Regions from separate parts of the Leminorella grimontii genome, predicted to be linked through region 3. Evidence: predicted binding sites of a transcription regulator. Region 3 holds the regulator's gene; each other region holds the start of a gene.
What was found. The regulator Fur, encoded in region 3, represses iron uptake genes when iron is present. The targets are predictions, from matches to a motif close to ATAATAATGAGAACNACTATCAA.
Positions count from the first base shown of each region.

Region 1: the regulator Fur is predicted to act here: its motif matches at 7,873-7,895, upstream of zupT (zinc transporter ZupT).
Region 2: the regulator Fur is predicted to act here: its motif matches at 6,318-6,340, upstream of ulaG (L-ascorbate 6-phosphate lactonase).

Region 1 covers NZ_CP146357.1:3,144,315-3,154,613, forward strand. The annotation lists gene yqiA (esterase YqiA) at 1-414, opposite strand, end outside; gene cpdA (3',5'-cyclic-AMP phosphodiesterase) at 414-1,241, opposite strand; gene V8L73_RS14525 (DUF1249 family protein) at 1,291-1,704, opposite strand; gene V8L73_RS14530 (hypothetical protein) at 1,947-2,285, opposite strand; gene nudF (ADP-ribose diphosphatase) at 2,419-3,051, opposite strand; gene tolC (outer membrane channel protein TolC) at 3,275-4,624, shown strand; gene V8L73_RS14545 (DUF1190 family protein) at 4,933-5,604, shown strand; gene V8L73_RS14550 (glutathionylspermidine synthase family protein) at 5,617-6,777, shown strand; gene ygiD (4,5-DOPA dioxygenase extradiol) at 6,835-7,617, opposite strand; gene zupT (zinc transporter ZupT) at 7,912-8,676, shown strand; gene ribB (3,4-dihydroxy-2-butanone-4-phosphate synthase) at 8,744-9,397, opposite strand; FMN riboswitch at 9,504-9,678, opposite strand; gene ubiK (ubiquinone biosynthesis accessory factor UbiK) at 9,830-10,081, shown strand; gene yjeH (L-methionine/branched-chain amino acid transporter) at 10,116-10,299, opposite strand, start outside.
Region 2 covers NZ_CP146357.1:538,642-548,940, forward strand. The annotation lists gene V8L73_RS02675 (Na+/H+ antiporter) at 1-1,473, shown strand, start outside; gene V8L73_RS02680 (hypothetical protein) at 1,872-2,186, shown strand; gene mgtE (magnesium transporter) at 2,714-4,156, shown strand; gene ulaR (HTH-type transcriptional regulator UlaR) at 4,175-4,930, opposite strand; gene ulaG (L-ascorbate 6-phosphate lactonase) at 5,064-6,128, opposite strand; gene ulaA (PTS ascorbate transporter subunit IIC) at 6,538-7,959, shown strand; gene ulaB (PTS ascorbate transporter subunit IIB) at 7,963-8,268, shown strand; gene ulaC (PTS ascorbate transporter subunit IIA) at 8,281-8,754, shown strand; gene V8L73_RS02715 (3-keto-L-gulonate-6-phosphate decarboxylase UlaD) at 8,780-9,436, shown strand; gene V8L73_RS02720 (L-ribulose-5-phosphate 3-epimerase) at 9,447-10,299, shown strand, end outside.
Region 3 covers NZ_CP146357.1:2,552,993-2,563,291, reverse strand. The annotation lists gene glnS (glutamine--tRNA ligase) at 1-1,611, shown strand, start outside; gene fur (ferric iron uptake transcriptional regulator) at 1,734-2,183, opposite strand; gene V8L73_RS11915 (CobW family GTP-binding protein) at 2,406-3,455, opposite strand; gene V8L73_RS11910 (YbdD/YjiX family protein) at 3,586-3,780, opposite strand; gene cstA (pyruvate/proton symporter CstA) at 3,866-5,932, opposite strand; gene fldA (flavodoxin FldA) at 6,604-7,119, opposite strand; gene ybfE (LexA regulated protein) at 7,248-7,517, opposite strand; gene V8L73_RS11890 (alpha/beta fold hydrolase) at 7,634-8,395, opposite strand; gene seqA (replication initiation negative regulator SeqA) at 8,546-9,073, shown strand; gene pgm (phosphoglucomutase (alpha-D-glucose-1,6-bisphosphate-dependent)) at 9,096-10,299, shown strand, end outside.

The sequences.
Region 1 (10,299 bases), 590 kb from region 3:
CAGGTCCGGTGCTTCCAGCGGCTCTATCTGCATCACTTTAAGATCGTAAACGTGGCGAGACTCTATCACATATTGCTGGCCAGTGTAGGGATTCTCGTTGCTGCCGATATATTCCTGTAGCCATTCGAAGGGCTTCACTGCGGGGTTCACCAGCACGGCAGGGATCATAAAGCATTGAGAGAGCCAGGTCGCATAGTATCCCCCAAGAGAAGAGCCGACGATGCCCAAAGGCTCCCCTACGCGCTCCAGCACGATATCTTCCAGTACCGAGGCCGCATCTGACGGATAAGGGGGAATAGCGGGGATCAGCATCTCGATATGAGGATGATGCTCAGCCAGCCACCGCTTGAAGTTGGTAGCCTTGGCCGACTGGGGAGAACTGTTAAAACCGTGTATATAAAGCAGCGTCGCCATCAATAACCGTCCGAGTTCATATCAGGACGGAATGCATCGCTGTTTAAGCGGCATACCGTCGTTTCAACTGAACCATCCGCATAAAGGTCAAGGTAGCGCCAGCCCGGCGCAAGGTCATCAATAGTAAAGTTAGTACAGTGCGGCTTAAACTGCACGCAGGTGGAAGGCGTAGCCAGTACGCGACGGCCGTTCCAATCCAAAGAGAGATCCTGATGAATATGGCCGCACAGCAGCGTTTTCGCCTGAGGGTGCCGGTCTAACACCTCTGAAAGCACGTGCGCATTACGAAGGCTGTGCTGATCGAGCCAGGTGCATCCGGAAGGCAGAGGATGGTGATGTAATAAAATAAGCGCATGGCGAGAGGCGTACTGCGTCAAAGATCGATCCAGCCACTCAAGCTGATATTCGCTCAGCTCGCCGTGAGGTACGCCAAGCACCTGGCTGTCCAACAGGATGACAAACCAGTCTTCGCCCAGCAGCGCCAACTTGGAGGGAAGAATGCCGGCCTGCGCCATCGCGTCGACCATCGCCGGCTGGAAGTCGTGATTTCCCGGCAGCCATACGCACGGAGCGTGAAGTCTGGATATGCCGTCGGTGAAGCGTTGATAGGCGGCAAAGCTGCGGTCCTGCGCCAGGTCACCGGTTGCGACGATCAGGTCGTAATCGCACTCCCGTCCGGTAATTTCGTCGAGGACAGCGTGAAAGCTCTGCAGCGTATTTACGCCTAAAAGCGTTTCATCCGCACCGGAAAACAGGTGGGTATCAGTAATCTGTAATACTCTCACTTTGGACCCACTCGCCAAAGGGAGTTGAAAAAGGCTTTCCAAGAGGTTTCCTTCAAAAAATTGAGTGAGTAAGCTCCTGCTTTCTACGTGTTTAACAAACGACAGCAGACCTTAGGCAAAAACGCAGCCAGTCCGCCAAAAATTGATTAATTTGGTGCTTTTCATCACGCTGGTGCAAATTTCTATTGGGATAATCATAACTTGCTTTAAATCGAAAGATCTGTTGACTGGAACACACTTCTGCAACTAACGCGTCGTGATAAAGCCGAACGTTTAAACTCGGCATGCTCCAATAGCTGACTTTCGGCTGCACCTGCTTAATAGCAACCAGCGAGGTGTAACGAGTGGACTCAAGCGTTTCGATACTGTAAATCGCCCTATCGACCTGTAGCTCAACGCGACTACCTATTTTTTCATCGCGGGGGATCAGTCGGCGCAGCTGCGCATAGTTGACCTCGGTCAGGCGCATCATGGCGGGAAAATCAGGAGTATATCGCTTTTTCATATTACATCGGTCGGACGCCAAACGTTCCTCTCTTCGTATCGACTCTGGTCTATTTTCGCCAGTAATAAATGTCTTGCGGTATTAATCGAACGGGCTTGCTAAATAGGCATTCCATTATGAAGGAAACTTTGACAAAAAATAAAGAAACAAATGCGAAAAGCCGAGGTTAATGGAGAAGTTTCTCCACCGAAAGGCCGATATAATACCCATGACAATATAAGGGAAAATAAATAAGCGAATGCTCAAACGTGCGTATAGTTCACTTCGCAATAAAAACCTTTCATATCGCTGCCGCCGGAAATCAGTCTGTAGCTAATAATATGATCGTTAGCCCGGCGGGAATAAAAGGTGAAATAGGAGTACTGCATTGCGGTAACAAAGGCCATAAAATGTTCTTTGATCTCGTGCAGTTCGGTACGTCGAAGGGATACGTCGATAATGTATTTATTTTCGATGACTTCGTAGCTGAACTCTAACACGGCCTCATGCTGATGAAAGAAATCATAAATGGAAGAATCAATCCACGGATCGGTAATCAGCTCAATGCTGCTGATGATATTTTCAACAATTCGATTGGCCACGGCGCGTCTCCCCGTCATTATTATTTTTATATTAGCAGCCCATTATCGCTTTTACAGACGCCGACGATAAAATTATCGTCGGCGTCCGAAGGCGATGATTAAGCGTTCAGGTTTTGTCCCCTGATGATGAAGCTCAGCCTACCCATTCTTTCTGCAATTTGCGATAGTTGAGCTGTAACCACTGAACGGCGATCACAGTTGCCGCGTTATCAATAACGCCCTCTTCTACCCATCGATAGGCCTGTTCGCGGCTAACGACGTGAACCCGAATGTCTTCATTCTCCTCGGGCAGCCCGTGAACGCCCTTGGCGTTTGACGCGTCAACTTCACCGACAATAATAGACATTCGTTCCGACGTTCCGCCCGGACTCGCCAAATAGCTCAGTACGGGTTTACAGCGCCCCACCTCAATGCCGGCCTCTTCCTGCGCCTCGCGTCGAACGACGCTTTCTACGTCTTCACCGGGTTCGATCATTCCCGCAATCATTTCCAACAGCCACGGCGTTTCGCTGGTTTCCATCGCCGCAATGCGGATTTGTTCAACCAGCACAACTTCATCGCGCCGCGCGTCATAGGCCAGCAGCACGCCCGCGTGGCCTCTTTCAAAAATCTCACGAACGACTTCGCCGCTCATCGAGCCGTCAAAGCGGCGGTGGCGAAAACGGTACTCCGTCAGCGAAAAGAAACCGCGGTAAAGCGGTTTCTGTGCAATAATTTCAACATCGCGTTTGTCTAACGTTACCGGAGTCGATTCATATAGCGGCATGGAGCATCTCTTTCTTAACGGATTTAGGAACATGCCCTATTTGATGACCTATGGCCGCCGACTTCAACCAGGAAATGAAAAAAACGCGTAATTTTTCTGTAAATAATACAGTTATGGCACATAAAGCTACCTTTATTATCATGAATACTCTGGTAGAATTTGCGACTATATTTATGTCAGAGTCAGACAATACAACACGAGTGCTGTACAACAAGGATCGCCCATGAAAAAACTGCTTCCTTTGATTATTGGTCTTAGCCTGGGAGGCTTCAGTGCACTAGGTCACGCTGACGATCTCATGCAAGTCTATCAGCAGGCCAAAAGCAACAACCCCGATCTGCGCAAAGTAGAAACCGATCGCGATGCAGCATACGAAAAGATCAGCGAGTCCCGCGGCGCTCTGCTGCCTCAGTTAGGCTTGAACGCAGGCTATAACATCAACCGCGGCTATCGCGACAACAGCGGCAGCAAAAGCGACGTCAGCAGCGGCACGCTGCAGCTCAGTCAGACTATTTTTGACATGTCATTATGGCGTCAGCTCAACATCACCGAGAAACAGGCCGGCGTTCAGGACGTCGCCTATCAGGCCCAGCAGCAAACGCTGATTCTGGATACCGCCACCGCCTATTTCAACGTGCTTCGCGGCCTCGACATCTTATCCACCACGGAAGCGCAGAAAGAGGCGCTGTACCGTCAGCTGGATCAGGCTCGCCAGCGCTTTAACGTAGGCCTGGTCGCCATCACCGACGTGCAGAACGCGCAGGCGCAGTACGACCAGACCCTCGCCGACGAAGTCGTTGCCCGCAACAATTTGGAAAACTACCTGGAAGTGCTCCGCCAGATTTCCGGCATGTTCTATCCAGAGCTAAGCTCGCTCGACACGCAGCGTTTTACCACTAAGCGCCCGAACGACGTCAACAGCCTGCTGAAAGAGGCGGAAAGCCGCAACCTGAACCTGTTGACCGCACGCCTGGCGCAGGACGTCGCCCGCGAGCAGATTCGACTGGAACAAACCGGCCACATGCCGACCGTATCGCTCAACGCGTCAACCGGTATGTCCAACAACGACTATCGCGGCTCGGGCTCGATGAATAATCCCGATAGCATCAACGGCAACACTACCGCCGGCATTACGCTGAGCTTCCCGCTGTTTAGCGGCGGCCAAACCAGCTCCCGCGTAAAGCAGGCGCAGTATAGCTACGTCGGCGCTGGCGAAGCGTTGGAAAGCGCCCACCGCTCAATGATTCAGATCGTGCGTTCGTCCTATAACAACGTATCTGCCTCCATCAGCTCCGTAAGCGCCTATAAGCAAACCGTCGTTTCGGCGGAAAGCTCATTGGAAGCGACGCAGGCAGGGTATGACGTCGGTACTCGCACCATCGTTGACGTGCTGAATGCGACCACTACGCTGTATAACGCCAAGCAGCAGTTGGCCAATGCCCGCTACGACTATCTGATCAACCAGCTCAACATCAAGTATGCGCTGGGTACGCTAAACGAAAACGATCTGGCGACGTTAAACCGTACGTTAGGCAAGCCGACCACGACAATCCCAACGATCAAAACCAATTAATCGATCGTTTCATCTCGTTTGGATAAACAAGATCCCTGCTTCTAGCAGGGATTTTTTTATCCAGACGTAAAGCGAGAATTCGCGCACATTTTGCCAGATTGGGCATGAAAAAACGGCGAAAAAAAACATCTTTGCTTTAATTCATCGGCTATTTCGCCTATCCTACGGGGTGCTTAATTAAAGGGAATTTCCCCGCCATTTCCGCAGTGCTCGGCTAATGATGAATGCTTTTAAGCGCATTGTTAAAACGCCTTAATAGGTCGGCGTGGCGGTAATCAAACTTCGTATTTAACACCAGGATTGAAATCATGAAGCGCACAAAACACATTAACCGTGACTCCTTTCGCAAATCATTTCGCACCTATCGCCTTGCGCCGGTTGCGTTAGCGGTTAGCGCCGTATTTATGCTGTCAGGCTGTGAGCAGGCTGACGAAAGCGTTTCTTTATTCAAAGACGCTGAAGAATGTAAGCAGGTCAATCCGTCTCTGGCGGAGCAGTGCACCACGGCCTATAACACCGCACAGGCCGAAGCGGTTAAAACCGCGCCCAAGTACGCCAGCAGAGAAGACTGCGTGGCCGAATTCGGCGAATCCCAGTGCGTAGAAACGCCTGCACAAGCAGGCGTTGGAGCAACCAGCCAATCGTCTCACAGCACCTGGATGCCGCTGATGGCGGGCTATATGATGGGCCGCATGATGAGCGGCGGCTACGGTCAGTCACCGCTGTTTACCTCCAACTCGCCGAACAGCCCCGCGCGCGGCAAGTTCGTTGACGCGACCGGCAAGAGCTTTGGTAACGCCACTACCGGCAGGACGATGAAGGTAGACAAGAGCGCACTGGCGCCCAAGCCGGCCACCACGACTACGGTAACTCGCGGCGGCTTTGGTGAATCGGTTGCCAAGCAAAACGCGGCTACGCGCAGCACCAGCACCAGTTCAAGCTCCCGTTCAAGCAGCGGCAGCCGTTCTTTCGGTGGTTAAGGTCAACGCCTGATGATTCGTCAAACGATTAGCGAGCGCCCCAACTGGCGCGAGGTAGCTACCGAGTATGGCTTTAACTTTCATACTATGTACGGCGAGCCCTACTGGTGTGAAGACGCCTACTACCAGTTTACGCTGGCGCAGGTAGAAGAGCTGGAAAGCGCAACCGCCGAGATACACGAAATGTGCCTGCAGGTGGTTGAAAAAGTCGTCGACAGCGAAGAGCTGCTGACGCGCTTTTGCATTCCGAAACACTGCTGGGAATTCGTGCGCAGCTCCTGGAAAACCCAGCAGCCTTCGCTCTATTCCCGCCTGGATTTGGCCTATGACGGAAAAAGTCCGGCCAAGCTTTTGGAAAACAACGCCGATACGCCTACTTCGCTGTACGAAACGGCCTTTTTCCAGTGGATGTGGTTTGAAGACCAGGTCGCTGCGGGCAAACTGCCGCAAAACGCCGATCAGTTCAACAGCCTGCAGGACAAGCTGATTGAACGCTTTGCCGAGCTGAAGTCTCGCCACGGCTTTAACCTGCTGCACTTTGCCTGCTGTCAGGATACCGAAGAAGACCGCGGCACCGTCCAGTATCTGCAGGACTGCGCCGACGAAGCGGGGTTAGCCAACGAGTTCCTCTATATTGAAGACATCGGGCTTGGCGAGAAAGGCCAGTTTACCGATATGCAGGACCAGGTGATCGGCAATCTGTTCAAACTGTACCCGTGGGAATTCATGTTCCGGGAAATGTTCTCCACCAAGCTGACGGACGCCGGCGTTCGCTGGCTGGAGCCGGCCTGGAAGAGCATCATTTCCAATAAGGCGCTGCTGCCGATGCTGTGGAAGATGTTCCCCAACCATCCGAACCTGCTGCCCTCCTACTTCAGCGACGAGCCGCACCCGGAGCTTTCCCACTACGTGGTTAAGCCGCTGTTCTCTCGCGAAGGCGCCAACATCCGCATCGTGGAGAACGGTAAAGATGTCTGCAGCGTTGACGGCCCGTACGGCGAAGAAGGCTTTATCATTCAGCAGTTCCAACCGCTGCCGCGCTTTAACGACAGCTACACGCTTATCGGTAGTTGGCTGGTAAACGATGAGCCCTGCGGCATGGGAATACGGGAAGACCACAGCCTGATTACTCAGGATCTTTCCCGCTATTATCCGCATATTATTTTGGACTAACGTCGGGCTTAATATATCAGTACGCCCTGAACCTTCAGGGCGTACTCGTTTCTAAACCTACCCAACCCGCACCGACAGCATGCTAATCGCCGCCATATCGATACCGTCCAGCGGCACGCTGACCGCTTCGCCTTCCTGACGCGCCCCTAAAACGTACAGCAGCGGTAAAAAGTGTTCGGGCGTAGGGTTAGCCATTTTTGCATCCGGATGCTGCATAAAGTTAACTAAAGGATGAGGTTCTCCTTTTTCCACCAGTTGGCTGCGAACGAAGTTGTTAAATCGTACCGCCCAGTCATGGGGCTCGCCTTCGCCCTGCCACTTCACCGCCCTCAGGTTGTGCACTACGTTGCCGCTGGCGACGATCATCACCCCTTCGCTGCGAAGCTTAGCCAGCCTTTGGCCAAGCTGATAGTGGTAAAGAGGAGGCTGCGTGCCGTCCACGCTCAGCTGCACGACGGGAATATCCGCATCGGGATACATTTTTATCAGCACGCCCCAGGCGCCGTGATCCAATCCCCACTCGCTTCGGTCAAGGATCGTTTCGGCTGGCGCCAGCAGGTCCGCCACCCGCTCGGCCAGCGCGGGTGAACCGGCGGCCGGGTACTGCGTGTCAAACAGCGCCTGTGGAAAGCCGCCGAAGTCGTGGATCGTCCGGGGCTTTTCCATGGCCGTCACCGCCGTACCGCGCGTATACCAGTGAGCGGAAATCGCCAGCACCGCCTTAGGTTTAGGAAGGGTTTCTCCGAGTCGACGCCAGGCCTGCGTATACGCATTTTCTTCTAATACGTTCATCGGGCTGCCGTGTCCCAGAAAAAGAGCCGGCATTAAATAAGCATTCATCGCTAGGCCTCCATGATGGGTTTATACCGTTCGGTTGCGCCATGCCGGATAATCGGCTTTACTCAGTAAGGCGGGCGTACAACACGGTCATTCCGTACGCTCTCGTAATAGGGCTATTATTGGCCCTAATTGAACACTTTGATAGATAATAACTATGATGTTCTCTGTCAAAAAAAGTGAACAATCGGTTTTTAAATTCGCCTATTAAATAAATCGACTTCAACGTATTTGTTTTTGTTTATGGCTCTGTTAGATTTATGAATGATAATTATTATCATTTAAGGAAAGGTGTTTATGTCGGTTCCACTTATACTTACCGTACTCGCCGGAGGCTCAACCTTTATAGGGGCCTTTCTGGGCATTATTGGCCAAAAGCCCTCTAATCGCCTGTTGGCTTTTGCGCTAGGCTTCGCCGCCGGCATTATGCTGCTGATCTCACTCATGGAAATGTTGCCCGCTTCATTAGGCACGCCGGGCATGCCGCCGGTGCTAGGGTACAGCATGTTTATTCTGGGGCTGCTGGGGTACTTTTTACTGGACCGCCTGCTTCCGCACCAGCACGCTCACGACCTGATGCCGGGCCAAAAGCCCCCTCGTAACCTGAGACGCACCGCCATTCTGCTTACGCTCGGCATTAGCCTGCACAACTTTCCCGAGGGGATCGCCACGTTCGTTACCGCCAGCACCAACTGGGAGCTGGGGCTCGGCATCGCGCTGGCGGTTGCCATACACAACATTCCTGAAGGCCTGGCCGTTGCCGGCCCGGTTTATGCCGCTACCGGCTCGAAGTCGTCCGCTCTGCTGTGGGCCGGGCTGTCCGGCGTAGCGGAAATCGTCGGCGGCCTGTTTGCCTTTTTCCTGCTGGGGCCGAACGTTTCGCCGATTATCATGGCCGCAATAATGTCCGCCGTTGCGGGCATCATGGTCGCCCTGTCGGTCGATGAGCTAATGCCGCTGGCCAAGGAAATCGATCCCAACAATAACCCAAGCTACGGCATCCTTTGCGGCATGTCGGTCATGGGCCTTAGCCTGATGATGCTGCAGATCTGGACGATATAGAAGATAACTCAGGGGTATAGATAGACAAAAAGCCGCAGCTGCGGCTTTTTGTATTTACAGCGCTCGCTTACCCTGCCTTTTTGGCATGCAGCGCGATATAGGCCACCAGGTCTTCAATCGTTACGACCGGCATGTTGTGCTTTTTACCAAACTCAACCACCTGCGAACCGTTAGCCATGCTGCCGTCGTCGTTGGTAAGCTCACACAGAACGCCCGCGGGCTTAAAGCCGGCCAGCGTTACCAGGTCGATAGTCGCTTCAGTATGGCCGCGACGGGTCAACACGCCGCCAGGACGAGCGCACAGCGGGAACATGTGGCCCGGGCTGTGCAGGCTGGCCGGGGTCGCGTCGTCGGCAATCGCTGCTTTGATAGTCGTTACGCGGTCTTTGGCGGAAACGCCGGTAGTGACGCCTTCAGCGGCTTCAATGCTGATAGTGAACGCAGTTTGATAACGGCTGGAGTTGGCCGGCACCATCATCGGCAGCTTCAGGCGATCGCGCGTCTGTTCGTCAATGCAAAGGCACACGATGCCGCTGCCGTGGCGAATGGTCAGCGCCATTTGCTCAACGGTCATGGTTTGTGCGGCAAAAATCATGTCGCCTTCGTTTTCGCGGTTCTCGTCGTCAAGCACCATGACGCCGCGGCTTTCGCGCAGCGCGGCCAGCGCCGTTTCAACGCGCTCAATCGGAGTACCAAATTCGGAAAGTAGAGTCTGATTCATGGTAAAAATAACCTCTTAAAAATTGTGGATTACCAGAATCAGGGCAGCTTAGGAAGTCGGCAAATAGCCGAAATAACGAGAGGCAAGCGAACGCTTGACCCGTTACCGTTACTCTCTCCCATCCGGACTATAACCGTCGGCCCCGGAATTACACCGAGTCTGCTGACCTTTGGTTTGAATGAGCCAGGCTATACCAAACCAAAGCGCTCGCGGGCTTCCATAAAATCGACATTCTATGGTTTACCGCCGGTGGGGACTTTCACCCCGCCCTGAGAATAAGCGAAGCTACTATAGCGCTTATCACAGGCAGGAGCAACGTTTGCGAAAACGCAGACACCGAATCAGTAAATGGTTATACTCACATCAGGCCGCGTCCCGCCGCCGTTGAACGCTGAGAAAAGAGACGCCATCAACTTCATAAAGGATAGCCCGATGATCGATCCGCAAAAAATTGAACAAATCGCCAAGCAGATTCACGAGTCCATGCCGAAAGGCATTCGCGAACTGGGCGATGAAGTCGAAAAGAAAATCCGTCAGGGACTACAAAACCAGCTCGCCAAGCTGGACGTGGTAAGCCGTGAAGAGTTCGATATTCAAACTCAGGTGCTGTTAAGAACCCGCGAAAAGCTAACCGCGCTGGAAAAGCGCCTTGCGGAACTGGAAGCAAAAAGCCGCGAAGAGTAACGCCTTTTTCGACGCCTAGCGAAGTCCTGCTCCGTTAGGCGTTCTTACGTTCGAAAGCCTTCTTGCCTCTCGGTAGAACAAGCCAGAGCGCCGCAAATACCGCTACCGCATACAGCACCTTCCAGCCAATCATCGCTAAAAGCAACAGGCACAGCACGCTGCCAAGTATCGACATCAGCCTGGCTCGCCCCTTCAAAAGCCGACAGCCCGACAGCATG
Region 2 (10,299 bases), 2.0 Mb from region 3:
CTGTTTATTCCGCCTTTGCTGTTTGCCGACGGCTGGAGAACGCCGCTAAGAGAGTTTTTGCACCACGGCCGCGAAGTTCTCGGACTGGCGCTGGTGCTGGTTGTTTTGACCGTCGTCGGCGTGGGCTATCTTATTCACCTGATTATCCCCAGCATTCCTCTAGTCGCCGCCTTTGCGCTGGCCGCCGTACTGTCGCCGACGGATGCCGTGGCGCTGGGCGGCATCGTCGGCGAGGGTAAAATCCCCAAATCAATTATGAGCGTACTGGAAGGCGAAGCGTTGATGAACGACGCCTCGGGTCTGGTATCGCTAAAGCTTGCCGTAGCCGTTGCGATGGGCACGATGGAGTTTACCGTTTACGGCGCGACGGTCGACTTTTTGATTGTTTCTCTCGGCGGTATTGCCTCCGGCGTGGTGGTGACTTGGCTTTACAGTAAATCGCTTCGCCTGTTTAGCCGCTGGAGCGGCGATGAGCCGGCCACGCAAATCGTGCTGATGCTGCTGTTGCCGTTTGCTGCCTATCTGGTGGCTGAACACTTCCATATGTCCGGCATTCTGGCGGCAGTCGCAGCGGGGATGACTATCGGTCAGTCCGGCGTTATCCGCAATGCGCCTTTGACTATGCGCCTTCGGGCCAACAGCGTTTGGAGCATGCTGGAGTTTGTATTTAACGGCCTGGTGTTCATTATGTTGGGCCTGCAGCTGCCGGATATTCTCTCCGCGTCTATTTTGCAAGCGGAAAGCGATCCGACGATTGAAACCTGGCACCTGTTCATGGACGTTGTCTGGATTTATTTTGCCCTGATGCTGATGCGCTTTAGCTGGCTGTGGCTGATGCGGCTTTATAGCCGCCGTTTCCTGAAAAAGCGCCCGCTGATGTTTGACCGCTATCGGGCGCGCGATCTGTTTATCGCCACGTTTGCCGGCGTTCGCGGCGCCATCACGCTGGCAGGCGTACTGTCTATACCTCTGGTATTGACCAGCGGTCTGCCTTTCCCCGCCCGCTATCAGCTGGTGTTTTTGGCGACCGGCGTGATCCTTTTTTCTCTGGTGATGGGGGTCATCATCCTGCCGCTGCTGCTGCGCGGCATAAAAAGCAGTGACGGGGCGACGCTGGAAGAAGAGTCCCGTCTGGCTTGGGCCACCATGGCCGAAGTTGGGATCGTAAGCCTGGAGAAATTGCGCGATAGAATTGAGGCCAGCAGCGAGGAGAACGTAGACCCCCACCTGTTGACCGAAGTCAGCTCGCGGGTTATCGGCACTTTGCGTAAGAGAATCTATACCGACGACGAGCGCGCGCGGACGATAGAAGATGAGCGACTTGAACGCCGATTCCGCCTGACGGCGCTGAGAGCCGAGCGGGCCGAACTCTACCACTTAAGGGCGACACGTAAGATTAGCAACGAAACGATGGTGAAGGTGCTCTACGATCTGGATCTGATGGAAACGCTGCTGGTAGATAAATCTCACTAGGTTTTTCGATATGTGAATGCGGACGAGAAAGAAAAATCGTTCGTATTCACGTTTTTTATAGAATAGATAAGATCGTATTAGTTAACAATATGAGGTTACTCATCGTTGTTTATAGGCCGTTTGTCATTTTTTAATATTTCTTTATCGAGCCTTATTGAATAATAAATTTGCTGTACGTTCGTCGTGAATTTTTTTTATATCCCTTGTCGCCTTCACTTTTCTTTAATTAACATATTTCAGTAATTCATCGGCTTTTAATGATGTATGTCGATTTTGTTATTTCAACGAAAGGGCATAATCTTTCGTAAAGCGGTTTTAATTCTGTACCGAAGGTTTATCTCTACGGTGGAAGAAGCTTCTTTTCTAAAAAAGCCAATAAAAATAAAAAGGGTTTTTATATGCTTATTCAATTGGCTGATTATCTCATTTCCGCCGTCCACTATAGTCATAGCGAAAGCTGCATTAAGCAGGTTTATGTGCATGAAAATCAGGCCGGGGAAGTGGGGGAGTGCTTTTCAACGTCTCCCCAGTGGGTTGTTTATATGATTGGCTTAGGCTACGTCTTTTCAACGATTACTGAAAAAGACGAAGGCGGCTGGGAATGGGGCGACAGCGTCGTCGTTGACAATGTCCTTGGCGTAGACTGTATAAAAACCGTTTCCCGTGAGGAAAGGAGACAAAATTTAAAGACGCTGTCTGAACGCTGGCATTAAAATGAAAGGGCATCGGTCGGATGTCCTTCAACCACGGTCGAATCGTTTTCTACGGCTCCTGTTATCACTTTTTCCCATACGAGTTCAAAAGCCCGATAGCTCGCTTTTAGTCAACGGGCTGCGCGTGAGTTTATCCACAATCTTTCACTCTGCCCGTCTTTAATTCAGCCTCGAAACGTGGGCGATACCTTCTCTTTGGTCGCAACAAAAGAGTGCGTTTTCCGACGAGTGTGGAGGTTTTTCTTTTGAATATTTTGTAAAGAAAAGCGGATAAAGCGTGGTGATTTCGTTATTGTGTTACATGATTTTAACTTTGTTTGATGGGTAACAGGCGTTGCTAGGGGAATTTAGTTGAATGGTAGTAGGCTAGGTGGGTTAAAAAAGTACAATGCCCGTATTTTCTATCAACGCGTTTGTCTTTTTTCACGATATTCCGCGACTTTTACCCATAATTAAGCAAGCGGGCTCTGGTATGCCGCCGTCCTTTAGGCACAGCGGCTGGTAAAATGAATGATAAAAGGTTTTTTATGACTGACGGTCTGAAGCTGGGCGAAAAGCTCTCTAACGCTGAACTTGAACAGAACCGGCAGCGCATTTTGGCGCTGCTGTCGGATCGTCTGCTCGTGGCTTCGATTGATTACGGTAAGCGCAGCACCAGCCTTTCCGACGGCTCGCTGGCTCAGGAGCGTCAGGAACTCACCGAGCTGGTTAACGGCCTGCACGCCGCTGACATCGCGGACCTGCTTGAATCACTGCCGCAGAGTAAGCGTCACGCGATTTGGGGATTGCTCAACGAACGCAAGCGCGGCAAGACGCTGGTGGAAGCGTCAGACGCCGTTTGGGATAGCCTGATCGACGACATGAGCGACCGTGAGCTGCTGTCGGTGTTGAAGCATCTGGACTTGAACGAGCAGGCCTATCTGGCCGCTCACCTGCCGAGAGATCTAGTCGAGCAGCTGCTGGCCTCACTGGACGCAGGCCAGCGCGCCCGGATAGCGGAAGTTATTCATCTGGACAGGGACAAGGTCGGCGCCCTGATGGACTTCGATATTATCGCCGTGCGCAGCGACGTTACGCTGGCCGTCGTTTTACGTTTTTTACATAGAAAAAAGGTTATCCCCGACTCTACGGACAAGCTGTTCATCATCGACAGAGATAACCACCTGCTAGGCGAGCTAAAAGTTACCGATATCCTGCTTAATCCACCGGCCACCAAGGTGGCCTCTCTGATGACTACCGATCCCGTGACCTTTTTGCCCAGTGACGATGCGGAAGAGGCCGCCGGCGCGTTTGAGCGCTATAACCTGATAAGCGCCGCCGTGGTCAATCATCAAAACCGGCTGATTGGCCGCCTGACGGTAGAAGACGCCGTTAACGTCGTGATAAAGGAAAGCGACAGCGATCTGCGCAGAATGGGCGGCCTGACGGAAAAAGAGGACATCTTTGCGCCGGTAATGACCTCCGTTCGCAAGCGCTCTACCTGGCTGCTCGTAAACCTGTGCACCGCGTTCATCGCTTCCAGAGTGATTGGGCTGTTTGAACACACCATTGAGCAACTGGTCGCTTTAGCGACGCTGATGCCGATTGTCGCGGGTATTGGTGGCAATACCGGCAATCAAACGATCACGATGATCGTGCGCTCTCTGGCGCTGCACCACATTAGCTCTCGGGATCTTCCCGCTATGTTGCTGCGTGAGCTGGGCGTCGCCATCATTAACGGCGTGGTCTGGGGCGGCGTAATGGGCGGGATTACCTGGCTTTTGTACGGCAGCCTGCCGATGGGCGGCGTGATGACGCTGGCAATGCTGCTAAACCTGCTGCTGGCGGCGCTGATGGGGGTGATTATCCCTATGGCGATGAACAAGTTGGGCCGCGATCCCGCTATCGGTTCCAGCGTGATGATTACTGCGCTGACCGATACGGGGGGCTTTTTCATTTTCTTGGGGCTGGCGACGCTGTTTTTGGTTTAAGGGCGAAGACGCCCTTGGCTAAACCAGAATAACCTGAACGCCCTGAGCGATAAGCTGTTCTACGATGCCGCGATCGGCATTTTGCCCGGTGATGACGATATCGATAAGATCTGCGCGGCTAAACAGCATGCCCGCACGCTGCCCGACCTTGCTGCTGTCGACCAACACCACCAGCTTGCCGACGTAGTTGAGCATTTTCTGTTCCGCCATGGCGGTGAGCATATCCGTTTTGTACAGGCCGTCTGCAGTCAGCCCCTTGCCGCTGGTAAACATCCAGTGCCCGGCATAGAGGGAAGCGTCTCCGTCCTGCGGCGCCAGGGTGATCGCCTGACTCTTGTTGTATTGACCGCCCATAATGACCACGCTGTCGTGCTCCTGCTCAATCAGAAAGTTAGCCAGCGGCAGGTAGTTGGTAATGATTTGCGCATCTTTGCCGCAGATCTCCCGCCCTAGCAGAAAGGCGGTGGAGCCACAGTTAATCACCACGCTTTCTCCGGGCTTCACCAGTTGGGAAGCCGCCCGGGCGATTTTCACTTTCTCATCGTGATTTTGCGCCTGATGGATGTTCATCGGCGTCCAGGCGATGCGGTTTTGGCTAACGGCCTGAGCGCCGTTGCGGACTTTCTTCAGCTTGCCGGCGTCGTTAAGCTTGTTGATGTCCCGACGCGCGGTCGCCGGTGAGACGTCCAGGCGTTGAATGACCTGTTCAACGGTAACGAAGCCAGCCTGCTGCAGCATTTCCTGAATAATCTGGTGTCTTTGTGATTCAGTCATGAAAAGTCCGGAAGTTTAGTGATTACTCGGTGATTATATTTGAAACAAAGCCCGTCGCCTACTCTCAAATGAGGGAAATGACATAAGCCGGAAATGTCCGGCTTATGTTTTATCGCGCATAGCGTCTGAGCAATTACAGGAATGATTTAAACGGTAGGTCCGGCTCGATGGTGAAGCAGTCGTCAAATCCTCTCGGATAGTGATATTCAAAGTTGTCCTTATCTAACGGCCAGACAAACTTGCCGCCCACTTGCCAAATATAGGGCTTGAACTGGTACTGTAGCCGGTCTTTCTTCATGTCCCATAGAACCCGGATTTCCTGTGGGTCGGCCTGGAAGTTCGACCAAATGTCGTGGTGGAATGGAATAACGACTCGGGCATTAAGGGCTTCTGCCATGCGCAGGATGTCGGCGCTGGTCATTTTGTCCGTGATGCCGCGGGGATTTTCACCATAGGAGCCCAGCGCTACGTCGATATGGTGCTCGTTGCCGTGCTTGGCATAATAGTTGGAGTAGTGCGAATCACCACTGTGGTACAGGGTGCCGCCCGGCGTTTTGAACAGATAGTTGACCGCCCGCTTGTCCATGCCGTCCGGCAGCTTGCCTTCGGCTTTCTCTGTGCTGGGCAGCGTAATGAGCGCGGTGCGGTCAAAGGCGTCCAGCGCGTGGATCTCGATATCTTTAATCTTTACCACGTCGCCAGGCTTAACCACGATGCAGCGCTCTTTAGGCACTCCCCAGCCGATCCACATATCCACGCAGGTCTGCGGGCCGATGAAGGGGACGTCGGCGCTGCAGTTTTTCATTACCGCCGCCGCGACGTTAACGTCGATATGGTCGTTGTGGTCGTGGGTCGCAAGAATCGCGTCCACCTGGCGAATAGCGAACGGATCGAGAACGAAAGGCGTCGTTCGCAGATTAGGCTGAAGCTTCTTTACGCCCGCCATACGCTGCATCTGGTGGCCGGTTTTCATTAGCGGATTCGCGTGACTTTGCTTGCCCGTACCGCACCAGAAGTCGACGCAGACGTTGGCGCCGCCCTGCGATTTTAACCAGATTCCGGTACAGCCTAGCCACCACATGGCGAACGTGCCCTGCGCGACTTCCGTCTGTTCTATTTCTTCATTCAGCCAGGACCCCCATTCAGGAAACGTACTCAAAATCCAGGATTCTCTGGTGATGGCGTCAATTTTACTCATGGCGTCTTTCCTCATTGCATTATGTTGTAGTCATATTTAATCACAAAAAGATTATTTATGATTAAATTTTCATGAAAATATCATTTTATAACTAAGATTGAAAACGTTATTTCCAGAATAATCGGACGCTTTTTATTCCATTGAGAGGCGGAGATAAAGGAAGCATGAGGGGATATTCTCATTTTATTCAAGGTAATGAGAATGTCTCTGATTTGGCTTTGGCGGTAAGAAACCTAATAGTTACTGAAATAATTAAGTTGGGATATAAATCACATATAGTCAAATTTAATCTTTTTGTGATCAAATTTGATTGATAGAGTGTGCGGGAAAACAAGACAGCCTGTCGCTCATGGGAAGCAGAAAACAATTATCGAGCTACGGGTCCACCGAGTGCTGAATGGAGTGCTTTATGGAAACCCTCTACACCATTTTTACCGTTTTTTTCAATCAGGTAATGACCAATGCTCCTCTGCTGTTGGGCATTGTAACCTGCCTTGGCTATATGCTGCTGCGTAAAAGCGCAACGGTCATCATCAAAGGGACAATCAAGACCATTATCGGCTTCATGCTGCTACAGGCGGGTTCCGGCATTCTAACCGGAACGTTCAAGCCCGTTGTCGCCAAAATGTCGGAAGTTTACGGCATTAACGGCGCAATTTCCGACACCTATGCCTCCATGATGGCCACTATCGAACGCATGGGCGACGCCTACAGCTGGGTAGGATATGCGGTTTTATTGGCGCTGGCGTTGAACATCACATACGTTCTGCTGCGCAGGATAACCGGCATTCGAACCATCATGCTGACGGGACACATCATGTTCCAGCAGGCGGGGCTTATCGCCGTATTCTTCTTTATTCTGGGCTATCCGATGTGGACGACGATCGTGTGCACCGCCGTGCTGGTCTCCCTTTACTGGGGGATTACGTCCAACATGATGTTTAAGCCGACTCAGCAGGTGACGGACAACTGCGGCTTCTCCATCGGGCACCAGCAGCAGTTCGCCTCTTGGATAGCCTACAAGCTGGCGCCCTACTTGGGGAAAAAGGAGGAAAGCGTTGAGGACCTTAAGCTGCCGGGCTGGCTGAATATTTTCCACGACAACATCGTTTCTACTGCCATCGTGATGACGGTGTTTTTTGGCGCAATTCTGGTCTCTTTCGGGCTCGATACCGTGCAGCAGATGGCGGGGAAAACCCACTGGTCCGTCTATATCATCCAGACCGGCTTCCAGTTCGCCGTCGCCATTTTCATCATCGTTCAGGGCGTGCGTATGTTCGTTGCCGAGCTGTCCGAGGCGTTCAACGGCATCTCCCAGCGCCTGATACCCGGCGCGGTGCTGGCGATTGACTGTGCGGCAATTTATAGCTTCGCGCCCAACGCCGTCGTTTGGGGATTCATGTGGGGCACTATCGGCCAGCTTATTGCCGTCGGCATTCTTATCGCGGTCGGATCGCCTATCGTGATTATCCCCGGTTTTATCCCCATGTTTTTTTCCAACGCCACAATAGGCGTCTTTGCCAACCACTTCGGCGGCTGGCGCGCGGCGCTCAAGATCTGCTTATGTATGGGGATGATTGAAATCTTTGGCTGCGTTTGGGCGGTAAAGCTGACCGGCCTTAGCGCGTGGATGGGCATGGCCGACTGGTCGATCCTCGCGCCGCCGCTGATGCAGGGGCTGACGCTCGGGCTGTGGTTTCTCGGCGTGGTTGTCGCGATAGCGCTGGTCTACATGTTCTTCGCCGGTCGCAGCCTGCGGCGTGAAGAAGATAGGGAAAAACGGTTTACGGCCTCTTCCGTAAACTCTGCAAACTCACTTACTGAGGAATAAATCATGACAGTACGCATTTTAGCCGTATGCGGTTGCGGGCAGGGCAGTTCAATGATCATGAAAATGAAGGTCGATCAGTTTTTAACGCAGCAGGGGGTAAGCCATTCGGTGAACAGCTGCGCCGTAGGGGAATACAAGGCCGAGCTGGGAAGCGCTGACATTATCGTCGCTTCAACCCACGTTGCCGATGAGATAAGCGTGACGGGGAATAAGTACGTTGTCGGCGTGCGCAATATGCTGTCTGCTGAAGACTTCGGACCGAAGCTGATGGACGTTATCAGGGCGCATTTTCCACAGGACGTCAAATAGGAAGGAGAGAATATGAAGCTGCGTGATTCTCTGGCTGAAAATAACTCGATTCGCCTACAGGATGAGGCCGACACCTGGCAGGAAGCGGTCAGGATAGGCGTTGACCTGCTGGTAGAGGCGGGCGTCGTTGAGCCTCGCTACTACCAGGCCATTCTGGACGGCGTTGAGCGCTTTGGCCCCTATTTTGTTATTGCCCCCGGTCTGGCTATGCCGCACGGTCGCCCGGAGGAGGGCGTCAAAAAGACCGGCTTTGCCCTGGTGACGCTGAAAAAGCCGATAGCCTTTAATCATGAAGACAACGATCCGGTGGACATTCTCATCACGATGGCCGCCGTTGACGCCAATACCCATCAGGAGGTCGGCATCATGCAGGTCGTTAATCTGTTTGAGGATGAGGAGAACTTTGACCGGCTGCGCGCCTGCCGGACGGCTCAGGACGTACTGGCGCTGATTGACGCCACGGATGCCGCGCTTTCGGCGGCGTAACGACAAACTTAACGAGGAAAATACGATGTCTCACGCTTTACCCATGCTGCAGGTCGCGCTGGATAACCAGACGCTGGACAGCGCCTATCGCACTACCCGTTTGATTGCCGAAGAGGTCGATATTATTGAGGTCGGCACCATCCTTTGCGTCGGTGAAGGCGTTCGCGCGGTGCGTGATTTAAAGGCGCTCTATCCACACAAGATTGTCTTGGCGGACGCCAAAATCGCCGACGCAGGGAAAATCCTTTCGCGCATGTGTTTTGAGGCCAACGCCGACTGGGTTACGGTCATCTGCTGTGCCGATATCAATACGGCAAAGGGGGCGCTGGAGGTTGCTAAAGAGTTTAACGGCGACGTTCAAATCGAACTGACGGGGTTCTGGACCTGGGAGCAGGCGCAGGAATGGCGTCAGGCCGGCATCGAACAGGTGGTGTATCACCGCAGCCGGGATGCGCAGGCGGCAGGCGTAGCCTGGAGCGAGGCCGATATTAGCGCGGTTAAGCGCCTGTCCGACATGGGCTTTAAGGTGACGGTGACCGGTGGACTGGCGCTGGAAGACCTGCCGCTGTTCAAGGGGATACCGATCCACGTCTTCATTGCAGGGCGCAGCATTCGCGACGCTGCCGACCCGGTTGAGGCCGCCCGGCAGTTCAAACGTTCCATTGCCCAGCTTTGGGGATAAGGAGAAGCCTATGCTTCGTAAAGCCGTACCGCTCGGCATTTATGAAAAGGCACTGCCGCCGGGAGAAGACTGGTTTGAGCGCCTGAACCTGGCGGCCGAGTTGGACTTCGACTTTGTTGAGATGTCGGTGGATGAAAGCGATGCCCGACTGGCGCGGCTTGACTGGAACAAAGAGCAGCGCCTGGCTTTGGTTAACGCCGTTGCCGCCACGGGCGTTCGGGTGCCTTCCATGTGCCTTAGCGCCCATCGTCGTTTCCCGCTGGGCTCGGAAGACGATGAGGTGCGAAATCGCGGTCTGGAGATCATGCACAAGGCTATTCAGCTTGCGCAGGACGTCGGCATTCGGGTCATCCAACTTGCAGGGTACGACGTTTATTATCAGCAGGCCAATGACGAAACCCGAGCCCGCTTTCGGGACGGCCTGAAGCAGGCGGTGGAAATGGCCAGCCGCGCACAGGTGACGCTGGCGATGGAAATCATGGACTATCCGCTGATGAATTCCATCAGCAAAGCGTTGGGATACGCCAGCTATCTGAATAACCCCTGGTTTCAGCTTTATCCCGACATTGGCAATCTGTCGGCCTGGGATAACGACGTGCAGATGGAACTTAAGGCCGGCAGCGGTCACATTGTCGCGGTCCACATCAAGGATACCCGCCCCGGCGTGTTTAAAAACGTCTCGTTTGGCACAGGCGTCGTGGACTTTGAACGCTGTTTCACCACGCTCAAGGACTGCGGCTACTGCGGGCCCTATCTGATTGAGATGTGGAGCGAAAGCGCCGACGATCCCATCAAGGAAGTAAAGGACGCGAGGGACTGGGTGAAGCGAAGGATGGCCAACGCCGGCCTGCCCATGGAGGCGG
Region 3 (10,299 bases):
GCTTCGGGTAAGCACACTACGGTAGTGACCCGCTTCCCGCCCGAGCCGAACGGTTATCTGCATATTGGCCACGCCAAGTCCATCTGCCTGAACTTCGGCATCGCACAGGACTATCAGGGGCGCTGCAACCTGCGTTTTGACGACACCAATCCGGTTAAAGAAGACGTTGAGTACGTTGAGTCCATTAAAGCCGACGTTGAGTGGCTCGGCTTCCACTGGGACGGCGCAGTGCGCTATTCGTCCGACTACTTTGACCAGCTGCATAGCTACGCCATAGAGCTTATCAATAAGGGGTTGGCCTATGTGGACGAGCTGTCTGCCGAAGAGATGCGCGAATATCGCGGCACGCTGACTCAGCCGGGTAAGAACAGCCCGTATCGCGATCGCAGCGTAGAAGAGAACTTGGCGCTGTTTGAAAAGATGAAAAACGGCGAGTTTGCCGAAGGCGCCGCCTGCCTGCGCGCGAAAATCGATATGGCCTCATCGTTTATCGTTATGCGTGACCCGGTGCTTTACCGCATCAAGTTTGCTGAACACCACCAGACCGGCAATAAGTGGTGCATCTACCCGATGTACGACTTTACCCACTGCATTTCCGATGCGCTGGAAGGGATCACCCACTCGCTGTGTACGCTGGAGTTTCAGGACAACCGCCGCCTGTATGACTGGGTGCTGGATAATATCACCATTCCCTGTCACCCGCGCCAGTACGAGTTTTCTCGCCTGAATCTGGAATACGCCATCATGTCCAAGCGCAAGCTGAACCTGTTGGTGACGGAGAAGGTCGTAGAAGGGTGGGACGATCCGCGCATGCCGACGATTTCCGGCCTGCGTCGCCGCGGCTATACCGCCGCTTCTATCCGCGAATTCTGTCGCCGCATCGGCGTAACCAAGCAGGATAACAACGTAGAAATGGTAGCGTTGGAAACCTGTATCCGCGATGACCTGAACGAAAACGCGCCGCGTGCGATGGCCGTGCTCGATCCGGTGAAGGTCGTTATTGAAACGCTGCCGCAGGGACATCAAGAGAACCTGACCGTCGGCGTTCATCCGAACCGCCCGGAAATGGGCTCCCGCACCGTGCCGTTTAGCAATGAAGTCTATATCGATCGCGCAGACTTCCGCGAAGAGGCTAACAAGCAGTATAAACGCCTGGTGCTGGGCAAAGAGGTTCGCTTAAGACATGCATACGTGATTAAGGCCGAGCGCGTCGAGAAGGATGCAGAAGGTAATATCACCACGATTTACTGCAGCCACGACGCAGCGACGCTGGGCAAAGATCCTGCGGACGGACGTAAGGTTAAAGGCGTCATCCACTGGGTTTCTGCGGCGCACGCGCTGCCGGCGGAATTCCGCCTTTACGATCGCCTGTTTAGCGTGGCGAACCCGGGCGCAGCGGACGACTTCCTGTCGACTATTAACCCTGAGTCGCTGAAAGTGGTTCACGGATTTGTGGAGCCCTCTCTGAAGTCGGCGAAGCCGGAGTTTGCCTATCAGTTTGAGCGTGAAGGGTACTTCTGTGCCGACAGGCGTCATTCAACGGCCGATGCGCTGGTTTTCAACAAAACCGTCGGGCTGAGAGATACCTGGGGCGCTTCGAACGCGGCCTGATCTCCTAAGAAAGGCAAAATACCCGCGGTTAACGCGGGTATTTTTTTACCTAAAAAAGATTTTTTACGGGCAGAAACAACAACGCCGGCTAATGCCGGCGTTGTTTTTAGAAAGAACAGCTATCAATTCTTTGCATCATGGGCGCTTTCGTCTTTACGACAGTCGCCGGAGCTGCACTTACCGTAAAGGTAAAGGCTGTGGTTAGTCAGCTTAATGCTGTATTTATCAGCGATTTCGCGCTGGCGCTGCTCGATAAATTCGTCGCTGAATTCGATAACTTTGCCGCAGTCCAAGCAAATCAGGTGATCGTGATGGTGCTTTTGCGTCAGTTCAAAAACGGATTTTCCGCCTTCAAAGCTGTGGCGAGTCACGATACCGGCGTCGTCAAACTGGTTCAATACGCGATAAACCGTCGCTAAACCAATTTCTTCGCCCATATCGATGAGTCTCTTATAGAGATCTTCAGCGCTGACGTGATGATTCTCCGGTTCCTGAAGAATTTCCAGGATCTTAAGGCGAGGAAGCGTCACTTTTAGTCCAGCTTTCTTCAGTGCGGTATTGTTGTCAGTCATGCGAGGTGTCCTAAATTCGGGCGCCGTGATACAGCCAGCGGGTACTTAACAAAAGTATAATGTATCATTATAGAGCCTGAGATGCGAAATGAAAACCTAATGAAAGCGCTGGAAAAACCGATAGTATCAATAGGTTTTACAAATAACTTTTCACCAGATCGCATATTCAACAGTTAAACTGCGTATCGCAATTTTTCATAATACGGCGCTTATGCTGCGAGCCTACCGAGGATAAGCTTCGCTTTGACTCACGCAGGACATAAACTCCCGCTCAAGAGAGTCAATGGGCAAGCTGCGCCCGATGATGACCAGCATGGTCTTACGTGCTTCATCCGCTCGCCATTCGCTGCCGTAGTCAAATCCTACGACGCGGTGTATGCCTTGAACGATAAGCCTACGGGGTTCTCCCGCAACGGCCAGAATGCCCTTATAGCGTAGCATATCGTTGCCGTATTTCTCGATAGCGCCTTCCATAAATGCGCCGATGCGCTTGATATCCACATCGCCAGCTTCAAAAACGTGCGACGTGATGTCGTCATTCCACGAGCGGGAGGCGTCAGACTGCTCCAGAGGACGGAATCGCAGCGGTGTAGCGCTGTTTTTCAATGAAGGCGTGAAGGTAGCGTTCAGGGTAAAACCTTCGTCCAGATTAAACGCCTCAATGCCTATCCACGCCTCTTTTTCCAACCTGCCGCTGCGGGCCTCGCAGACGACGGCTCTGGCGTTGATCGCACGCAGGCGTTCAAGCAACAGGCGTTTGGTCTCTTCATCTATGCGATCGAGCTTGGTTAAAATCAGCCGGTCGGCAAAACCGACTTGAGAAACGGCGACCCGGTGTTCACTAAGCTGCTTTTGCGCATGTTCTGCATCAACCAGAGTAATGACGGCATCGAGCATCAGGCGCTCTCTGAGAACGTCGTCAACGAAAAAGGTTTGTATTATCGGGGCAGGGTCTGCCAGGCCGGTTGTCTCCAGCAGGAGCCGCTCAAAAGAGAGCTTTCCTTCATCTCTCTGGGTCAGCAGGTTTTTTAACGCTTCCGTCAGCTCTCCGCGCACGCTGCAGCACACGCAACCGTTGGTTAATTCAATCACCTCAACGTCACCGCGTCGTTCCAGCAGGCCACCGTCGATGCCGACGGCGCCAAACTCGTTTTCTACAATAGCGATCTTTTCGTTGGGGTAGTTTTTTAACAGATGGTTGATAAGCGTCGTTTTGCCTGAGCCTAAAAAGCCGGTCAGTATCGTTACGGGAAGCGGGGAAAGGGCAGTCATAGCGGTAGTTCTACCTCCGAGTAATAGATCACGGCGGCCTGCATCAGGCCGCGTTCTTTAGCCGTTTGCGCACGTTGGCCGTTATTTTAGTATCCGGCCTTGGTCTACATAAACAGCTAAGGAACGCGTCCTAGCAGCAGCGACCGCCTCCGGCGCCATAGCGGGCTTCCTGCCGCTCGCGGAAAAACTCTTCGTAGCTCATGACCTTCTGGTCAGGATGCGTTAAGCGCATGTGCTGAACGTAGGTATCATAGTCAGGTACGCCGACCATCAGGCGGGCTGCCTGTCCCAGATAACGACCTACTTTCGCCAGATCTTCAAACATAGCGTTGCCTTTTTTAGCGCGGGTTTAAGAAAGCAGCCGCAAAACGCACTGCGGCTGCTTTTAGGCTCTTAGTTTACATCAATAGTCAGCTTTGTGTCGCTGAACTTGGCAGAGGTTCGTAGGGCACCTCGTTGGCCGTTGGTTTCGGATTGGCGTTGGCCTTAAAGGCGGTGCGCAGGCCGAACACCACGATGCTTACCGTTATCAGCATAAACAGAATGGTTAATCCGGCATCAAGCTGGTTGTTGAAAATCAGCGCGCTCATCTGATCGAGAGACTTGGCCGGCGCCAGAATCTCGCCTTTATCCAACGAGGCCTGATACTTCTTGGCCAGCGCCAGGAAGCCAACCCGCGGGTTAGCGTCAAACACCTTCTGCCAGCCGGCGGTTAGCGTACATACCAGCAGGAAGATGGTTGGAATGACGGCAACCCAAGCGTATCTCTCGCGCTTCATCTTGAACAGAACGACGGCGCAGAGCGTCAGCGCAATTGCGGCCAACATCTGGTTAGCGATGCCGAACAGCGGCCACAGCGTGTTGATGCCGCCCAGCGGATCGACGACTCCTTGATAGAGGAAGTAACCCCATGCGGCAACGCACAGCGCAGTAGCGGTGACGTTAGCGGGTAAAGAGTCGGTACGCCTCATCGCAGGGACGAACGTGCCCATCAGGTCTTGCAGCATAAAGCGGCCGGCGCGAGTGCCTGCGTCAACGGCGGTCAGGATAAACAGCGCCTCAAACAGAATGGCGAAGTGATACCAGAAGGCCATCATGGCCGGGCCGGTGATTTGGCTTAAGATGTGCGCCATGCCGACGGCCAGAGTAGGAGCGCCGCCCGCGCGGGAGACGATGGACGCTTCGCCGACGTCTTTTGCGTACTGAGTCAGTACGTCAGGCGTAACGGTAAAGCCCCAAGAGCTGACGACCTGCGCGGCGGAATCTACCGTTGGGCCAAGCACCGCCAGAGGACTGTTCATGGCGAAGTAAACGCCTGGGTCGATAACGCACGCGGCGACCAGCGCCATGATGGCGACAAATGATTCCATCAGCATGCCGCCGTAGCCGATAAAGCGGGCGTGCGTTTCGTTTTCCAGCATTTTAGGCGTAGTGCCGGAAGAGATCAGCGCGTGGAAGCCGGAGATCGCGCCGCAGGCAATGGTGATGAACAGGAAGGGGAACAGGTTGCCTGCCCATACCGGGCCGGTGCCGTCGATGAACCGCGTCGTCGCCGGCATTTCCAGCGAAGGCGCAATAAAGACGATGCCGATTGCCAGGCCGACGATGGTGCCTATCTTCAGGAAGGTGGACAGGTAGTCGCGCGGAGCGAGCAGCAGCCAAACCGGCAAAATAGACGCAATGCCGCCATAGATAATCAGCGCCCAGGTCAGCTCTACGCCATCCAGCGTGAAGTAAGGCGCGATAGACGGGCTTTTGGCGACTTCGCCGCCGTAAATAATCGCCAGCATCAGCAGAATAAAGCCGATGATAGAGACTTCGCCGATCTTTCCGGGACGAATGTAACGGGTATAGATACCCATAAACAGCGCGATAGGGATGGTCACCGCAACGGTGAAGAATCCCCACGGGCTGTTGATCAGCGCCTTAACCACGATCAGGGCCAAAACGGCCAGGATGATAATCATGATCATAAACGCGCCAAACAGCGCGATAACGCCCGGAACCTGTCCCAGCTCGGCCTTGACCAGGTCGCCAAGAGAGCGGCCGTCGCGGCGGGTGGAAACGAACAGCACCATGAAGTCCTGTACGGCGCCGGCCAAAACGACCCCGGCGAGGATCCAGATCATGCCCGGCAGATAGCCCATTTGTGCCGCAAGCACCGGGCCGACCAGCGGGCCTGCGCCGGCGATGGCGGCAAAGTGGTGACCGTACAGCACATACTTGTTGGTTGGCACATAGTCCAGACCGTCGTTATGGCGATACGCGGGCGTCATGCGCGTGGCGTCAAGGGACAGCACCTTGTCGGCGATGAATTTGCTGTAATAGCGATATGCGATTAAATAAACAGAAACGGCGACTACAACGATCCAAAGCGCATTCACTTTTTCGCCATTATTTAAGGCAATAATAGCGAGCCCGCAGGCGCCAAGAATAGCGAGAGCGAGCCATATAATATGAGACGCTATGCTGCGCATAGGCGCTCCTCCTCATTTTTAATAAAGCGTTAAGGAAAATAAAAAGTAAAACTCGTCGTTACCCTAAATAAAATTTCCCAGCCAAAGACAGCAAATAAATCTATATGAATGCTGTTATAAAGCGGACTACGTTTAATCAAACTCCTCGTTAACCTTAGATAATACCTCCTGCTTTTTAAAGGTTGCTGTTTTGGGCTTAATCCTTTCAGGTCAAGCTTTCATAATAATGTTGTAAAATAAGCTAAACGTACCGTATCTCAAGCAACAGGCGCGGTATCCGCGCCTGTTGGTTTTCCATAACCAAAATGAGGTAGCCTATAAATATAGACTGATGTCTTACTTATTTCCTCTGATTTAGATCCAATGCGTGTCTATTATTCCCGTATCGTTAGGCTTTTAATGATGGAGGAAATTAATATGCTATGTGAAATGAGTGTATCAGCAGTTTGCTAAAGTGATTTTGCACTTGCTCACAGGTTGGATAAATTTTTATTAGCCAATAAGCTGAATGCCCCTGTTTATTATGGGGTATTTCAATTTTTATTGATTAATTCAATTCAGGTAATAAAAGAGGGAATAACCATCCTTTTTGATAAGGATGATTATTCCATTTAGATATTTCGAAGAGGCTGCGTTTTTATCCCGAAACTGAAGGAATTCGCAGGAGTAAATCAGGCAAGATTCATTTCTTCAGAGATCTGCTTTACCCAGGCAGACACGCGTTCAGCGGTTAATTCCGGCTGACGGTCTTCGTCAATAGCCAAACCGATAAAGTGGTCGTCGTCGGCCAGGCCTTTTGATGCTTCAAAGTGATAGCCCGCCGTTGGCCAGTTGCCTACGATCGTCGCGCCGCGCGGCTCTATGAGATCGCGAATGGTGCCCATCGCATCGCAGAAGTACTCTGCATAGTCTTCCTGATCCCCACAGCCAAAGATAGCGACCAGTTTGCCTTCAAAGTCGATCTCTTCCAGCGTTGGGAAAAAGTCGTCCCAGTCGCATTGTGCTTCGCCGTAATACCAGGTGGGAATACCCAGCAGCAGGGTGTCAAAACGTTCGATGTCTTCTTTACTGCTTTTGGCGATATCGTGGATTTCCGCGACGCCTGCACCCAGCTGTTTTTGAATCATTTTGGCAATGTTTTCTGTATTGCCCGTGTCGCTACCAAAGAAAATACCTACGGTTGCCATAGTTGCGTTACACCTTTAAAAGTCAATATTTAAGACAATGTCTTTCGTAATATAACATCGTTGATGCCCATTGGCATCGTTAATCTGTCGGGCTATCAGGGATCGGGAATACACGACAAAAGGGCGCATTAGCGCGCCTGCAGGGACAGCAGGTTCTCGATGATTTCGCTGCGGTTGAGGCCCTGCTCTTGAGCAAGCTTGTCCAGCATCGCAACCGCTTCCTGTGAAAGCTTGAGTTCGACGCGCTTTAACCCTTTCATCCTGTCGCGGCGAAGCTGATTGCGCTTGTTTATCCTCAACTGCTCATCGCGAGTCAGCATGCTGGTCTTTGGGCGACCGGGCCTTCTGTCGTCGGCGAAGAGATCGATAGTCGTGCGGTCTAACTGTTCTTTTGCCATAAACCTAACGTTAAAATCGAAATACAAAAGCAAAGCGGCGCCTACTTACACAACGCCGCGGGGGGAATCATTTTATTGCGACGCATCATAACGCCTGTCGCGCCGTATGCCAATGATTACTCTGAGGGGCCATCGAGCATAAACCGGCGCAGTATGCGCGTAACCTGCTGCGGCTTTTCGGCGTGGACCCAGTGGCCGCTGCCGGCGACGACGTAAGCGCGCGCACTAGGGAACTGGCGCGCAATGGCGTCGCGGGCGCTCTCCCGTATGTAAGGCGACAGCTCGCCGCGAATAAAAATCACCGGGCCGTTCCAAGCAGCGACTTCCTGCCAGCCGATGATGTCATCATAGTGCTGCCAAAGCGCCGGAACGTTGAAACGCCACGCCCCCTGATGAAACGATTTAAGCAAAAACTGGAGGACGCCTTCTTCCAGCCCGGCCGAGCGCATGACGATGGCCGCCTCGGGGCGAGTGGCTACGCCCGATTGAGTAACGGCTTTCAGCGCAGCGAAGACGTCGTCATGGTGGCGCTGTTGATAGGCGACGGGCGCAATATCGATAACGGCCAGTCGCCTGACCCTCTCTGGCGCCAGCGACGTTATCATCATAGCGACCTTGCCGCCCATAGAATGCCCAACCAGTATGACGTCTCTTAGTTCAAGCTGCTCAAGCAGGGCGAGCACGTCTTCGGCCATTGCGCGATAGTTCATGTCTTCCGACCAGGGCGAAAGGCCGTGGTTGCGCAGATCGACTTGTAAAACCTGATATGAGTCCTGCAGGTCTCGGGCCAGCACGCCCAGATTGTCCAGGCTGCCGAACAGCCCGTGAATTAATACGACGGTTTCGCCGCTTCCCTGAAGGCGATAGTTCAATTTCATGACCATTTCACAATTACGTTATTGTTAAGTTGAGCGATATCTCGTCATTCGTCGGCATAACCAAGCATAATTGAGAGTAGTCGCCTAGAGTATCGCGGACTGAATAGGTATAATTTACCGAAATCATTTAAAAAAGATTATAGGATAAAGATGAAAACTATCGAAGTTGACGAGGCGCTTTATCGTTATATCGCCAGCCACACGTTGCATATTGGCGAGAGCGCGTCTGAAATTTTACGCCGTATGCTTAACCTGCCGCCGGCTGATGGCGACGAAGTACCGATGGCAAACGTCGAAGCGCTGCCAGCGGTTTCCATTGAGCCTCCGGCCTCTCGCGAGAGCGCGTTTCGCCAGCGTCTAGCCGAGTGTCAGGCGGGTGAACAGAAAAAGGCAGTGGACCGCTTTCTCTTGATCTTATCCTCGCTGTACGGTCTCGATAAGTCCGGCTTTGCTGAGGCAACCGAGTCCCTTATGGGAAGAACGCGGGTCTATTTTTCTCTTTCTGAAGCGACGCTTTTGAAAAACGGACGCCACACCAAGCCAAAGAGCATTCCCGATACGCCTTACTGGGTGATTACCAATACTAATACTGAACGCAAGCGTAACATGGTTGAGCATATCATGACGGAAATGCGGTTCCCGGAGACGTTGACCGGGGAAGTTTGTTCAATGATTTAACCTTTTTATCAGGGAGAGTGTTATGGCCAAGCACCCAAGGGCAGGGCAACCCGCCAGACAGAGTGACCTTATCAACGTGCCGCAGCTCATCGCGCAGTATTACGAACTGCAACCTGATTGCGACGATCCGGCCCAGGCCGTTAAGTTTGGCACCTCTGGGCACCGGGGATCGGCTTCACGTCAAAGCTTTAACGAGCTTCATATTTTGGCTATCGCTCAGGCCATCGCCGAAAGTCGAAAGGCGAACGGCATCCAAGGGCCCTGTTTTGTCGGAAAAGACACCCACGGGCTGTCTGAGCCTGCGTTTATTTCGGTGCTGGAAGTGCTGGCGGCTAACGGTGTTGACGTGATTATTCAGCAGAATAACGGTTTTACGCCGACGCCCGCCGTTTCTCACGCCATTCTTTGTCACAACCGAAGCGAGCGCGCCCTGGCCGACGGCATCGTCATTACTCCGTCCCACAATCCGCCGGAAGACGGCGGCATTAAGTATAATCCACCGAACGGCGGCCCGGCGGATACCAACCTGACTCAGTGGATAGAGCAGCGCGCCAATGATTTGATTCGCAGCGGCTTAAGCGACGTTAAGCGCGTTACGCTGGCGGCGGCGAAGAGAAGCGGCCATATTCACGAGAAGGATCTGGTTCAATCCTACGTCGAGCAGCTGCCGCAGGTAGTGGACATGGCGGCAATTCAGAACTCGAACCTTAAGCTGGGCGTCGATCCTTTGGGCGGCGCGGGCATTGAGTACTGGCAGCGTATCGGCGAGCATTACCGCCTTGACTTAACGCTGGTGAACGACGCTGTCGATCCTTCATTTCGATTTATGCATCTCGACCACGACGGCGTGATTCGGATGGACTGCTCTTCCGAATGCGCAATGGCCGGGCTGCTGGCGATAAAAAACGATTTCAGATTGGCGTTTGCCAACGATCCTGACTACGACCGTCACGGCATCGTCACGCCGAAGGGGTTAATGAATCCTAACCACTACCTTGCCGTTTCCATCGACTATCTCTATCAGCATCGCGCCCAGTGGGGCCGCGACGTCGGCGTTGGAAAAACGCTGGTCTCCAGCGCGATGATTGACCGCGTGGTGGCAAATCTGGGGCGTCGTTTAGTAGAAGTGCCCGTCGGCTTCAAATGGTTTGTCGATGGCCTGTTTGACGGCAGCCTCGGCTTCGGCGGGGAAGAGAGCGCAGGGGCTTCGTTCGTGCGCTTTGACG